DNA from 4 places in the Cobetia sp. 1AS1 genome. Region 3 is predicted to be linked to each of the others. Evidence: predicted binding sites of a transcription regulator. Region 3 holds the regulator's gene; each other region holds the start of a gene.
What was found. Region 3 encodes sigma-54, which starts transcription at its own class of promoters, with help from an activator protein. Its sites were predicted from a motif close to TGGCACNNNNNTTGCTNT; they were not measured.

Region 1 (3,105 bases), on a different contig from region 3:
TCGGCGCATTCGCTCGGGGTCAGCGAGTAGAGATTGATGTTGTGGGGCGTGCCCGGGTCCAGCTTGCGCGCCACGCCATCCAGCCCCGCCGCGATGATGGCGGCGTGCACGAGATAGGGGTTACAGCCGGCGTCCGGCAGGCGGAACTCGAGGCGACCATAGGGCACACGCACCATGGCCGAGCGGTTGTTGTCCCCGTAGGCGATGAAGACCGGCGCCCAGGTCGCGCCGCTGGTGCTGCCACCACCGACCAGACGCTTGTAGGAATTGACGGTCGGCGCGGCAAAGGCACACAGCGCCGGAGCATGTGCCAGCAGGCCGCCGAGGAAGTGGTACGCCAGCGGCGACAGGCCCATGCCCTGGGCGTCGGAATCATCGCCGAACAGGTTGCGCCCGGTGTCATCACACACGGACAGGTGGAAGTGCATGCCATTGCCCGGGCGGTCCGCCAGCGGCTTGGGCATGAAGGAGCACACCATGCCCAGGTCATTGGCGATCTCGCCGGCGGCCATGCGCACGAAGGTGAAGCGGTCTGCCGAGGTCAGCGCATCGCTGTAGGTGTAGTTGATCTCGAACTGGCCGTTGGCGTCCTCGTGATCGATCTGATAGACGTCGAAGTCCACCGCCTGCAGCGATTCGACCAGACGCTCGAGGAATTCACGCGAACGCGACAGGCCCTTGTAGTCGTAGCAGGGCTTGGCGAGGGTATCGCTCTCGTCCACCGGCAACAGCTCACCCGCTCCCCCCCGGCGGAACAGCGAGAATTCCGGCTCCAGCCCGGTATTGAGCGTCCAGCCCTTCTCCTTCAGGCGCTCCAGCTGCTTGAGCAGCACCACGCGGCTGTCGTTGGCGAACGGTTGCCCATTGACGTAGCCATCACAGGCCATGCGCGCATAGCCCGGCTGCCACGGCACCAGCGACAACGAGCTCAGATCACCCCGCGCCATGAAGTCCGGCCCCTCCGGCGACATGCCGAGACCACTGACGGCGAAGCCGGCAAAGCCGGCGCCCTTCTCGACCACATCCATCAGGCAATTGGCCGGCACGGACTTGGTCTTGGCAGCGCCATGAATATCCACGAACTGCGCCAGCAGATAGCGAATGTCGTGATCCTTGATGAACTGTTGCGCGTTTTCGGGTGACATCTGGGTTTCCTCTGAGAGCGGACCGGGTTCCATCTCCCTCGACACTGTCTGCCACCCCGGGAAACCTGACCCCTTGTGGTGACTCGCCACGTCAAGATAGCGGATGAAACGAGTTTTTGTGATTCCTGCTGGTCAACTTTATTTCCCCTAAAGAAAAGCATGCAGCATGCCATTTCACCAGTTGCCGCCCAGAACTTTTCACCAACCTCCTGTTTTGCATGGAAATTTATTTTCCAAGCTCGTTTTACCCAACAGGAAACGCCAAGTGATCCTGAGTGAGTTCCTGCTCGTTTCTCGAAATAGGCATCATTTCGGTGCCCAAAGCCCTCTCTTCGCACCAGAATGACGCGAAGCGCTAATATTCACGCCCTGATTCGTGCTGACAATCGGCGCCTGACTCGCTCAAGGGCTGCCGTGGCCATGGCCTTTGACGGAATTGGCAAGCCCCTTGCTTAACCATGAGGAATGTTTCTTTCCTTTGAAGAATCGCTCCTCGTGCGATCAGGCAAGGCAAGCAGCAGGTACAAGCCCTTGTGAAGCGCCTGAAGAGGCGCCTGAAAAGGCGAAAGAACAACAACACCTCCTGCGGCGGATGCGCGTCTTGCGCGCCATCTTCGCCAGCATCAGCAGGACTACGGCACCCCCATTTACGCTAGGCAGCACGACTCACAGGAGAAAGGGACGCATGGCGAATTCATGGCGCATCTCGGCACTGGCCGAACAACACCGCAAGCTGGGCGCGGAGCTTGAAGACTGGAATGGCATGGGCACCGCCTGGAATTACGCCGTCTCGGACACGGCCGATGACCACGAGACCATTCGCACCCGCGCCGGTCTGATGGATGTCTCGGGGCTCAAGAAGATCCACTGCAATGGCCCGCATGCTCAGGCCGTGCTGGATTACGTCACCACGCGGGACATGTCCAAGCTGTATCCGGGCAAGTCGGTGTACGCCAGCGTCTTGAATGAGGCCGGCAAGTTCGTCGACGACTGCATCGTCTATTGCCTGGCGCCGAACTCCTACCTCGTGGTGCACGGCACGGGCACCGCGAATGAAATGCTGGCCAAGAGTGCCCTGGGACGCGCCGTCAGCCTGACCTTCGATGACGACATGCATGACATGTCACTGCAGGGGCCGGTCGCGGTGGATTTCCTGGAGCGTCACGTGCCGGGTATCCGTGAGCTGCGTTACTTCCACCATCTGCAGACCCAGCTGTTCGGCTGCCACGTGATGATCTCGCGCACCGGCTACACCGGCGAGCGTGGCTACGAGATCTTCTGCAAGGCCAAGGACGCCCCCTCTCTGTGGGAACAAATTCTCGCGGAGGGTGCCGACATGGGCATCAAGCCGTGCAGCTTCGGCACCCTTGACTGGCTGCGGGTCGAGAGCCACCTGCTGTTCTACCCGGCGGACAATTCCGAAACCTACCCGTACCCCGACCAGCCGGTGGGCGACACCTTGTGGGAATTGGGACTGGACTTCACCGTCTCGCCGGGCAAGACCGAATTCCGTGGCGCCAGCGAACACTTCGCGCTGCAGGGCAAGGAGCGCGTCAAGGTCTATGGCGTGCTGCTGGATTCGAAAGACGTCGCCCAGATCGGTGACAAGGTCTACGCCGACGGCAAGTGTGTCGGTGTCATCACCCAGGGCATGTACTCGCGCCTGAGCGATCGTTCCATGGCGCTGGCACGTCTCGAACCCGGCTATGCCGAGCATGGCACCCCGCTGACCCTCAAGACCGGCACTGACGGCGAGACCAGCCTCTCGGCCATCAGCCATTCCCTGCCCTTCGATGACCCGGAAAAGGCCAAGCGTCTGGCTCGCGGCTGATCGCGCGCCACAGCCACGAGGCAACAGCTCAAGCCCCGCGGCGACAGCGCGAATCGCGTGATGCTGGATAGCGTGAAACCTGAGAGGCCTCCTCGGCATGGCGTCGAGGAGGCCTCTTGCATCACATGC
Region 2 (3,105 bases), on a different contig from region 3:
TCCTGCTGCAGATCGGCAGACTCGATGCCCGCAGCCTGACCTACAACCTGATGAATCTGAGCGGGGCGATCCTGCTGTTGATCAGCCTGTGCATCAATTTCAACCTCGCCAGCTTCGTGATCGAGATCTTCTGGATCATCGCCTCAGTGGTAGGTCTGGTGCGCTGGATGCTGGGCACTCGTCCCCAGACTGCCTGAGGCCGCCCCTCAGAATCAGCGGCGCCCATGACGCAAAAAACCGCCACGCCCCGAAAGGGCGTGGCGGTTTTGGTTCAGCCGTCACCTGACGGAATCAGGCGTCGCGCTGGCGCTCGATCTCCGCGGCGTGACTGGCGGCTTCACGCTTCGCTACCGCGGCTTCCCCCTCGTCATCCACTGGCGTGGCGGGCTCGGCAGCCGGTGCATTGCCCGCTACCAGCCCCTGCTTTTCCAGCAGTGCCTCGAGGGCGATGACCTGCTTTTCCAACGACTCGACGCGGCTGCGCGTACGCGTCAGCACATCCATCATGATGTCGAAGTCTTCACGCGAGACCAGTTCCATGCGGTCGAAGGCACCGCGCATCACCCCTTGCACGGACTTCTGCAGCTCTTCCGGGCCATGCGAGGCATCCTGCAGGCGCTCACCGATCTGCTGGGCCATACGCCCGATGACGTCATTCTTGAACATGCTGCACCTCAGCCGTTGCGGGCCGGCGGCCGCGTCGTGCGGACTGCCGGTCAGAAAATGATGACACCCCTGTACATGGGGCCGTCGTGTCCTGCTGCAAGGATACGCAACCCTGGAGTCGGGTGCATGCCCCGCATCGCCCTGCACCAGACAATCCTCATCGGCAGGCACACACCTGCACCACATTAGCACTTGCCCCCACACCCAAAGGCGCAGAAACAGCACCATTACGGTGCATGCCAGGTGACCTTCGGATTCAGCCATCTTTGCACAGGCCGAAAGACTGTCAGCCATCCTGCGATAACCAGATGAGTTACAAGGATTTTCAGCCGCATGGCACATCTCGTGCGATGCACTTGTCAGGAACAGGCCGCCAGCTCATCTGACTGGCCATGCTTAACAAGAATGATCATTCCGGTAGCGAACGGGGGCAGCACATGAAACTGATCACCGCCATCATCAAACCCTTCAAGTTGGACGACGTGCGAGAAGCACTGGCCGACAACGGCGTGCAGGGGATTACCGTCACCGAAGTGAAGGGCTTCGGACGTCAGAAGGGGCACACCGAGCTGTATCGCGGTGCCGAGTACGTCGTCGACTTCCTTCCCAAGGTCAAGATTGAAGTGGCTGTCGATGACAGCAGTGTGGAATCGGTACTGGACGCCATCACCCAGGCGGCCAACAGCGGCAAGATCGGCGACGGCAAGCTGTTCGTCACTCCGCTGGACGATGTCATCCGTATCCGCACCGGTGAACGCGGCGCCGACGCTGTCTGAGCCCCGCGCACAATAACAAGGAGAACCCCGCATGAACGAGATCATCGAGGTCAAGTACGCACTTGATACCTTCTACTTCCTGGTCTGTGGCGCCCTGGTGCTATGGATGGCAGCCGGCTTTGCCATGCTCGAGGCCGGTCTGGTCCGCGCCAAGAACACCACCGAGATCCTGACCAAGAACGTGGCGCTGTTCGCCATCGCCTGCACCATGTACATGGTCGTCGGGTATCACATCATGTACTCGAGCGCCGAAGGCGGCTTCCTGCCGAGCCTGGGCTTCCTGATCGGTGCCGAGAATACCGCTGAGGAAGCGCTCGCTTCCGGTGGCGACATCTACTACAGCGCACGTTCCGACTTCTTCTTCCAGGTCGTGTTCGTGGCTACCGCCATGTCCATCGTCTCCGGTGCGGTCGCCGAGCGCATGAAGCTGTGGGCCTTCCTGGCCTTCGCCGTGGTCATGACCGGCGTCATCTACCCGGTGCAGGGTTACTGGACCTGGGGTGGCGGCTTCCTGAGCGCAGCGGGCTTCAGCGACTTCGCCGGTTCCGGCATCGTGCACATGGCCGGCGCTTCCGCCGCACTGGCAGGCGTGCTGCTGCTGGGCGCTCGCAAGGGCAAGTACGGCAAGAATGGCGAGATCAATGCCATCCCGGGCGCCAACCTGCCGCTGGCCACGCTGGGTACCTTCATCCTGTGGCTGGGATGGTTGGGCTTCAACGGCGGCTCCGAGCTGGTGCTGTCCAACATCGATGAGGCCAACGCGGTCGCTCAGGTCTTCGTCAACACCAATGCCGCCGCCTGTGGTGGTGTCATCGCCGCGCTGATCCTCGCCCGTCTGTGGTTCCGCAAGGCTGACCTGACCATGGCCCTCAACGGCGCGCTGGCTGGCCTGGTCGCCATCACTGCGGGTCCGCTGGCACCGAGCGTCGGTGCTGCCACCCTGATCGGCGCCATCGGCGGTCTGCTGGTCGTGTTCTCCATCGTCGGTCTCGACAAGCTGAAGATCGATGATCCGGTCGGCGCCATCTCCGTGCACGGTGTGGTCGGTCTCTGGGGTCTGCTGGCCGTGCCGCTGACCAATGACGATGCCACCTTCTCCGCACAGCTGCTGGGCGCCGCCTCCATCTTCGCCTGGGTGTTCATCGCAAGCTTCGTGGTGTGGCTGATCATCAAGGCCATCATGGGGATTCGCGTCAGCGAGGAAGAAGAGTACGAAGGTGTGGATCTGGCCGAATGTGGTATGGAGGCCTATCCGGAATTCACCTCCAGCCGCAAGTAAGCCTGGACGCGACAGCACCTGCAGCATCAAGACTCCCGCCACCTGGCGGGAGTCTTTTTTCCTGACTGGATAAGCGGTGTATGCTTGAGTCAGAGACCGGCGTGACGAGCAGGCCTCGTTACCCGCACCATCACCCAAGGAGAGACACGATGAAACTGGTCACTGCCATCATCAAGCCATTCAAGCTCGACGACGTGCGCGAATCCCTGTCGGAGATTGGCGTGCAGGGTATCACCGTGACCGAGGTCAAGGGGTTCGGCCGCCAGAAGGGCCATACCGAGCTGTATCGGGGTGCCGAGTACGTGGTCGACTTCCTTCCCAAGGTGAAGCTGGAAGTCGCGGTGGATGACGCCATGATCGATTCCGTGATCGAGGCGATCACCA
Region 3 (3,105 bases):
TCCGCAAGCTGTCGGTGGCCGACAACATCATGGCGATCCTGGAGACCCGCAAGGACCTGGATCGCAATGGCCGCAAGGCACGCCTTGAAGAGTTGCTCGAGGAATTCAGCATCACGCACATCCGCGCCAGCGCCGGCATGAGCCTGTCCGGCGGCGAGCGTCGACGGGTCGAGATCGCCCGGGCGCTTGCCACCGAGCCGGACTTCGTACTGCTCGATGAGCCCTTCGCCGGCGTCGACCCCATCTCGGTGGGCGAGATCAAGAGCATCGTGCGCCAACTGCGCGATCGTGGCATCGGCGTGCTGATCACCGACCACAACGTGCGCGAGACACTCGATATCTGTGACACCGCCTATATCGTCGGCGATGGCCAGATCATCGCCCACGGTGATGCGGACTCCATCCTGGCCAACCAGCAGGTGCGCGACGTCTACCTGGGCCACGAGTTCACGCTCTAGGGTCAGCGGCTGCGCTGAGCCCACCGGAGGCGAAAGCTTCGAAAGCCGCTGCGTGATTTTATCGCGTAGCGGCTTTTTCATGTCTGACATCAGACGCATGCATGACGTCCATACCACCTTGGTGGAAACATGGCATGCAAGTTGCTTGAATATTCACGACAACCTCTTGTCAGTGCCCCGAGTCACGGTATAGCGTAGTAAGCACGTTCCTTTGCCGTGAATTGACTGACTCCATGAAACCCACCCTGCAACTCCGCCTCGGCACCTCGCTGACCATGACGCCGCAGCTCCAGCAAGCGATCCAGCTGCTGCAGCTGTCGACGCTCGACCTGCGTCAGGAGATTCAGCAAGCCCTCGAGTCCAACCCCATGTTGGAGCTCGACGAGGACTACGAGTCGCTGGATGTCGTCGAGACACAGGATTCGAGCGAGATCTCCACTGCCGACTCCTCGAGCGAGATTCCCGAGGAATACCCCCTCGACAGTGACTGGTCGGACCTCTACCAGGACCACGCCGGTAGCCTGACCAGCTCCGGCAGTGGCAGCGGGAGCGAAGAAGGGCCGGACTTCGATCGCAATACCAGCGTCGAGAGCCTGCAGGACCACCTGCGCTGGCAGCTGGCGATGACCGACCTCGATGGCCGTGAACGCCAGATGGCGGAGAGCCTGATCGATGCCGTCGACGGTGCCGGCTATCTGAGCCTGTCTCTCGATGAGCTGGTCGATGGCCTGCGTGGCCAGGGCCTGCCCGGCCTCAAGGCCTCCGAGCTCGAGCAGGTATTGCTGCGTCTGCAGCAGTTCGACCCGACCGGCGTCTTTGCCCGTGATCTGCGCGAATGCCTGCTGCTGCAACTGGCGCTGCTGCCGGATGATCTGCCGCTGCTGGCGCAGGCGCGCCGCCTGGTACGCCAATTCCTCGAGGCACTGGGCAACGATGATCGCAAGCTGCTCAAGCGGCGCCTGAGCCTTGACGATGACGAGCTGGACCACGTCATTCGCCTGGTACGTGCGCTCGATCCGCGTCCGGCATCCGCCTGGGGCGAGCCCGCCAGCGATTACGTGATCCCTGATCTGCTGGTGCGCCATACCCGGCATGGCTGGCAGGTCGAGCTCAACCCGGAAGCGCTGCCCAAGCTGCGCATCCAGCCGGAATACGCCGCACTGATCAAGCGTGCCGACAAGTCCGCCGACAACACCTTCCTCAAGGACAACCTGCAGGAAGCGCGCTGGCTGATGAAGAGCCTGTCATCACGCAATGACACCCTGCTCAAGGTCGGCCGCGAGATCATGGCACGCCAGATCGACTTCCTCGAGCAAGGCGAGGAAGGCATGAAGCCGCTGATTCTGGCCAACATCGCCGAAGTGGTCGAGATGCACGAATCGACCATCTCGCGGGTCACGACCCAGAAGTACATCCACACCCCGCGCGGCGTCTTCGAGCTCAAGTTCTTCTTCTCGAGCCAGGTCGGTGGCAGCGGCAATGGCGACGCCCACTCAAGCACCGCCATTCGTGCCCGCATCCGCAAGCTGATCGCGGAAGAGCCGGCCCGCAAGCCTCTCTCCGACTCGCGGCTGGTCGATCTGCTCGCCAGCGATGGCATCGAGGTCGCACGCCGTACCGTGGCCAAGTATCGCGAAGCGATGGGCATCCCCTCCTCCAGCGAGCGCAAGCGTCTGGCCTGACCCGTCACCTGCGGCTGCCATGCCCTGCTTTCACCTCCACAATGGCAGCCGCCGCCAACCTCAAGCGCTGGATTTTCCGCTCATCAGCCTCTGACTTCGCGGGCAGCGGTACGCCTGTCGCGTTCCCTGTCATCCCGGCAACCGCTCGCCAATTGCCCGTCATGGCACATGACGGCGCGCAGGATGACGGTAAAAAACCGCCGTTACGGCAGCGTCATTCACCGTCAATCGCATGTTTTTAAAGTCACTTTTGCGCGTATTGCACCTGGATGACACCCGGTGAACCTCCCGGAACGCCGCTTGCTCCACGCAATCGGAGCGCCTGAAAGGTGACGTACATGCAGGGATTGGCGACGAAAACCCGCCTTCTTGCGCGTCTTTCACGCACCACCCATCAGACGTGCCCTTGAAGTCCACTCCGATACCCCTCACTGAGTTGAAGACAAGCACTGAGCCACGATGCAGCGCAGCGTTGATCTTTGCGCAAAGCTTGGGCATTGTCGGTACAGACGCTCACGACATCTGACGCCACTGGCAAGGGTGCGAAAACATCGCCAGACGGTGGCCGTCAAGCCTGTTGCAGAGCGTCCGATCAGGGTTTGCTCGTAGTCAAAAAGGGTTACAATTGAATGGCAACCCGCTGGATAAAGGAGCGTGTCCATGCAAGTGAATATCACCGGGCATCATGTGGAACTTACCGATCCTCTCCGCGATTACGTCAACGAGAAGCTCGCTCGCCTCGAACGGCATTACGACAACATCACCAATGTTCAGGTGACACTGTCGATCGAGAAGGAGCGCCAGCAGGCTGCCTGCACCTTGCACGCGGCAGGCGCTGACCTCCACGCCCTGGCAGAAGACCCCAACATGTACGCTGCCATCGACGCGCTCGCCGACAAGCTGGATCGCCAGCTGGTCAAACACAAGGAAAAGTCCCAGGCTCGCTCTCAGGGCACCGGGACCCG
Region 4 (3,105 bases), on a different contig from region 3:
AGCGCGATCTTGGCCAGCTCGCCGGTACCGAAGGCGATGAACAGGATCGGCAGAATCGCCATCGGCGGAATCAGGGACAGCACGGTGATCAGCGGTGACAGCTTGGCACGCAGCAGCGGCAGGCCACCGGTGAGCAGGCCGACGGTCAGACCGATCAGCGCACTGATCAGCACGCCGGCCAGCAGGCGTTCGAGACTGGCGAAGGTGTCGGTCCACAGCGGCAGGTCGCCGGTGCGCACGTTGACCTCGGTGGCCAGTCGCGAGAACGACTCGCCCATGGCGGCGAAGGACGGCAGCAGTCGGTCATTCGGGTTGTCGAGCAGTCGCTGGTTGGACTGCACGATGTAGAGGATGGCCAGCAGCGCGAAGGGCAGGCCACCGAGCAGCCAGCGGCCACCACGGGAGGGTGTCAGATTGATCAGGCGTTTCATGCGCGGGCTCCACGGGTGCGAACGAGGGTGCGGTCGAGGGAGGCGGTCGGTTCACGATCCGCGAGGCAGGCTGCCCCGCGGAGCGTGTGCGGCATCCACCGCGTGGCGTTACTGGCTGTCGGCCAGTGCGGCGGTGTAGCTCGGGTCGAAGCGCAGCATCACGTTGCCTTCATTGCCGATGACACCGGCGGGGGTCTCGATACCGATGAAGCCGGCATCCGGGGCGCCTTCGCCCAATAGGCCCTGCGCGAAGCTGAAGTCGGCGATGTGCTGCATGGTGTCCTTTAGGCTCGGCGCATTGAAGGCGGCCACGGCCTCGGCGGGGGTGTAGTACATGTGGGTCGCGGCCAGCTGGGACTGATAGCCGGCGAGGTCGGTGCCGGCGGCATCGGCCATCTGGGAGAGGGCGGCTTCGTCACCGGCCTTCATCTTCTCCATCACCTCATACCAGGCTCCGACCAGTGCGTGGCCGAAGTCCGGGTTGTCCTTCAGCGTCTGGGTATTGACGACCATCAGGTCGAGAATCTCGCCGGGGATGTCGCTGGAGTTGAAGACTTCGGTGTAGCCGGGCATCTCCTTGAGCGTGGCCAGCTGCGGGTTCCAGGTCACCACTGCCTGGGTGTCGGTGTTGCTGGCCAGCGCCACGATGTCGGCATCGCCGGTATTGGTGGTGGTCAGGTCGCGCTCGCTCATGCCGACGCTGTCCAGTGCGCGTGCCAGCAGGTAGTGGGAGACACTGAACTGCACCAGATTGACCTCGCGGTCCTTCAGGGACTCGATGGAATCGCCATCGCGGACCATCACGCCGTCATTGCCATCGGAGTAGTCGCCCAGAATCAGCGCGGTGGAATCGACGCTGCTGGCGGCGGGGAGGGTGAGGGCGTCCATGTTGGTCATGGCGCAGCCATCGACATTGCCGGAGGTGTACTGATTGATGGACTCGACGTAATCGTTGACCTGCACCACATCGATATTGATGTCGTACTTCTTGGCCCACTTGTCGACGATGCCCTGGGTGTCCGCGTATTCCCACGGCATCCAGCCGGCATACACCGACCAGCACACGCTGAAGGAATCCTGCGCCATGGCCTGCGGGCTCAGCGATGCGCCAAGCAGCAGGGCGCCGGCCAGCGCAGCACGTCTGGAAGCGTTTCTGGAAACGGCGGATGAAGCAGATGAGACAGCAGCGGATGACACCTGGGCGCTGGTATCCGAGGGGGAAGTCGCGGACTGGGAAAGGCGAGTGAGCTGGGTCATTGTCGTTATCTCCGGCGGAAAAATTGAGAGGCGCCGACCTTTACAGGCTTTGCGTCTCCCGGGCTTTTGTCCCGCCGTGTAACCCCCAGCTTGGAGGTCGAGTGCTCTCGGACCAGTCGTGACGGCCATCAGCCAGTCACCGGAACCCTAGCGCTCCATTGGTGTAGATTTTCGATTGTTGTATGCCTATCGGTGCCTCGGTGAATGTCTAGCAGGAAGTGTGCCGAAGAGAATTTGTTTATATAAAACAATGATATATAAGAACTTCTGCAACATGGCTATGAATATCGAATGCGTGCGCTGCACCAATTTGATGAATTTTTCTGTCTCTTGCACCTCGGTGAGGTCACTCGAGCTGCAGTACCGTTCAGTGGCCCTTAGAGAAAAGTTATAGAAGTGTTTTGATGCAATTTTAGTTGTTTTTGTATAACTTATATATAAAGCATAGGTCTATTGTTAGTTGGTGATTAAGTTTTGAGGAAAAGTGGTTTTCAAATATTGGTGGAGTTCTGATATTTAATTTTTATGCATTGGTGAGCTTTATCTAAGCAGGTATTTGGTATTTTAAAAGCTTGGTTCTATGTGTTATAAAGGAGTCTTTTTTTGAAAGAATTATTAGTTTTCATTTATTGGTTGGTATTGCTCTCTGGCTTATTAGGCTGGTTATGTCGCGTGCACGATATAAATTCGTCGAGTGAGGGTCATCGCTCTTGGAAAAAACATATACCTTCTGTGCTTAATTTTTTCATGATTTCAGCGTTAGTGTTTGCCTATGTTTATCATGTTCTGTTTTCCGTTCATCATAATTACTATATACTAATATTTGTTCTTGTTCCGTTCGTTGTCTCTTTAGAGTATGCTTGTATCCTTTTGAGGGATAAGATTTTTATGTTGTTAAGACTTTTTACTATTAGAATTATTTTTTTGGTTATGGGTGTTTTGATAGTATCCTATGTCAATTCAATTTCCTCAGGTTACATAGCACAGCTAACAGGGGTTTATCCGTCTGTTTTTGATACATTTATCTACTTTTTTGTTTTTTTCCTTAGTGGAGCTTTGTGGGTAGTAGTTGTACAGTTTTTTTTAATTCTGGCTTTACTTGCATTCTACTTAAAATATATTGAGGTTAAGGGGAAAGATCTTAGCTTGTCGCTATTTTATATTTGTGTGGTTTCATTGTGTATAGCGTTTCTTAGTTTTGTCGCTCATTACTTGACACATGACTTTGTCCGAATTTCTTTTGAGAAATATTTTGTGCAGTACTCTTATCACGAGAATAAATCAAGTAGTGGTGGGTTTATATGTAAAAACCTAAATGGTTCTGAGAGAATTGTTCTTCTCCCATCTGGCCGAGTATCAATAGTAAGGGAAGGCGTCGATAATGATTATGTGTTTTATGTCAGTGATTGCGAGCATA

Region 1: the regulator sigma-54 is predicted to act here: its motif matches at 1,583-1,600, upstream of QD280_RS03120 (aminomethyltransferase family protein).
Region 2: the regulator sigma-54 is predicted to act here: its motif matches at 1,001-1,018, upstream of QD280_RS07650 (P-II family nitrogen regulator).
Region 4: the regulator sigma-54 is predicted to act here: its motif matches at 1,897-1,914, upstream of QD280_RS02820 (putative urea ABC transporter substrate-binding protein).

Annotation. Positions count from the first base shown of each region.
Region 1 is NZ_JARWKU010000001.1:734,151-737,255, reverse strand. It holds gene glnT (type III glutamate--ammonia ligase) at 1-1,145, opposite strand, end outside; gene QD280_RS03120 (aminomethyltransferase family protein) at 1,831-2,976, shown strand.
Region 2 is NZ_JARWKU010000003.1:101,965-105,069, forward strand. It holds gene QD280_RS07640 (hypothetical protein) at 1-197, shown strand, start outside; gene QD280_RS07645 (accessory factor UbiK family protein) at 292-666, opposite strand; gene QD280_RS07650 (P-II family nitrogen regulator) at 1,104-1,442, shown strand; gene QD280_RS07655 (ammonium transporter) at 1,474-2,721, shown strand; gene glnK (P-II family nitrogen regulator) at 2,871-3,105, shown strand, end outside.
Region 3 is NZ_JARWKU010000004.1:129,529-132,633, reverse strand. It holds gene lptB (LPS export ABC transporter ATP-binding protein) at 1-458, shown strand, start outside; gene QD280_RS09200 (RNA polymerase factor sigma-54) at 692-2,140, shown strand; gene raiA (ribosome-associated translation inhibitor RaiA) at 2,801-3,105, shown strand, end outside.
Region 4 is NZ_JARWKU010000001.1:666,300-669,404, forward strand. It holds gene QD280_RS02815 (ABC transporter permease subunit) at 1-431, opposite strand, end outside; gene QD280_RS02820 (putative urea ABC transporter substrate-binding protein) at 540-1,688, opposite strand; guanidine-I (ykkC/yxkD leader) riboswitch at 1,742-1,850, opposite strand; gene QD280_RS02825 (hypothetical protein) at 2,292-3,105, shown strand, end outside.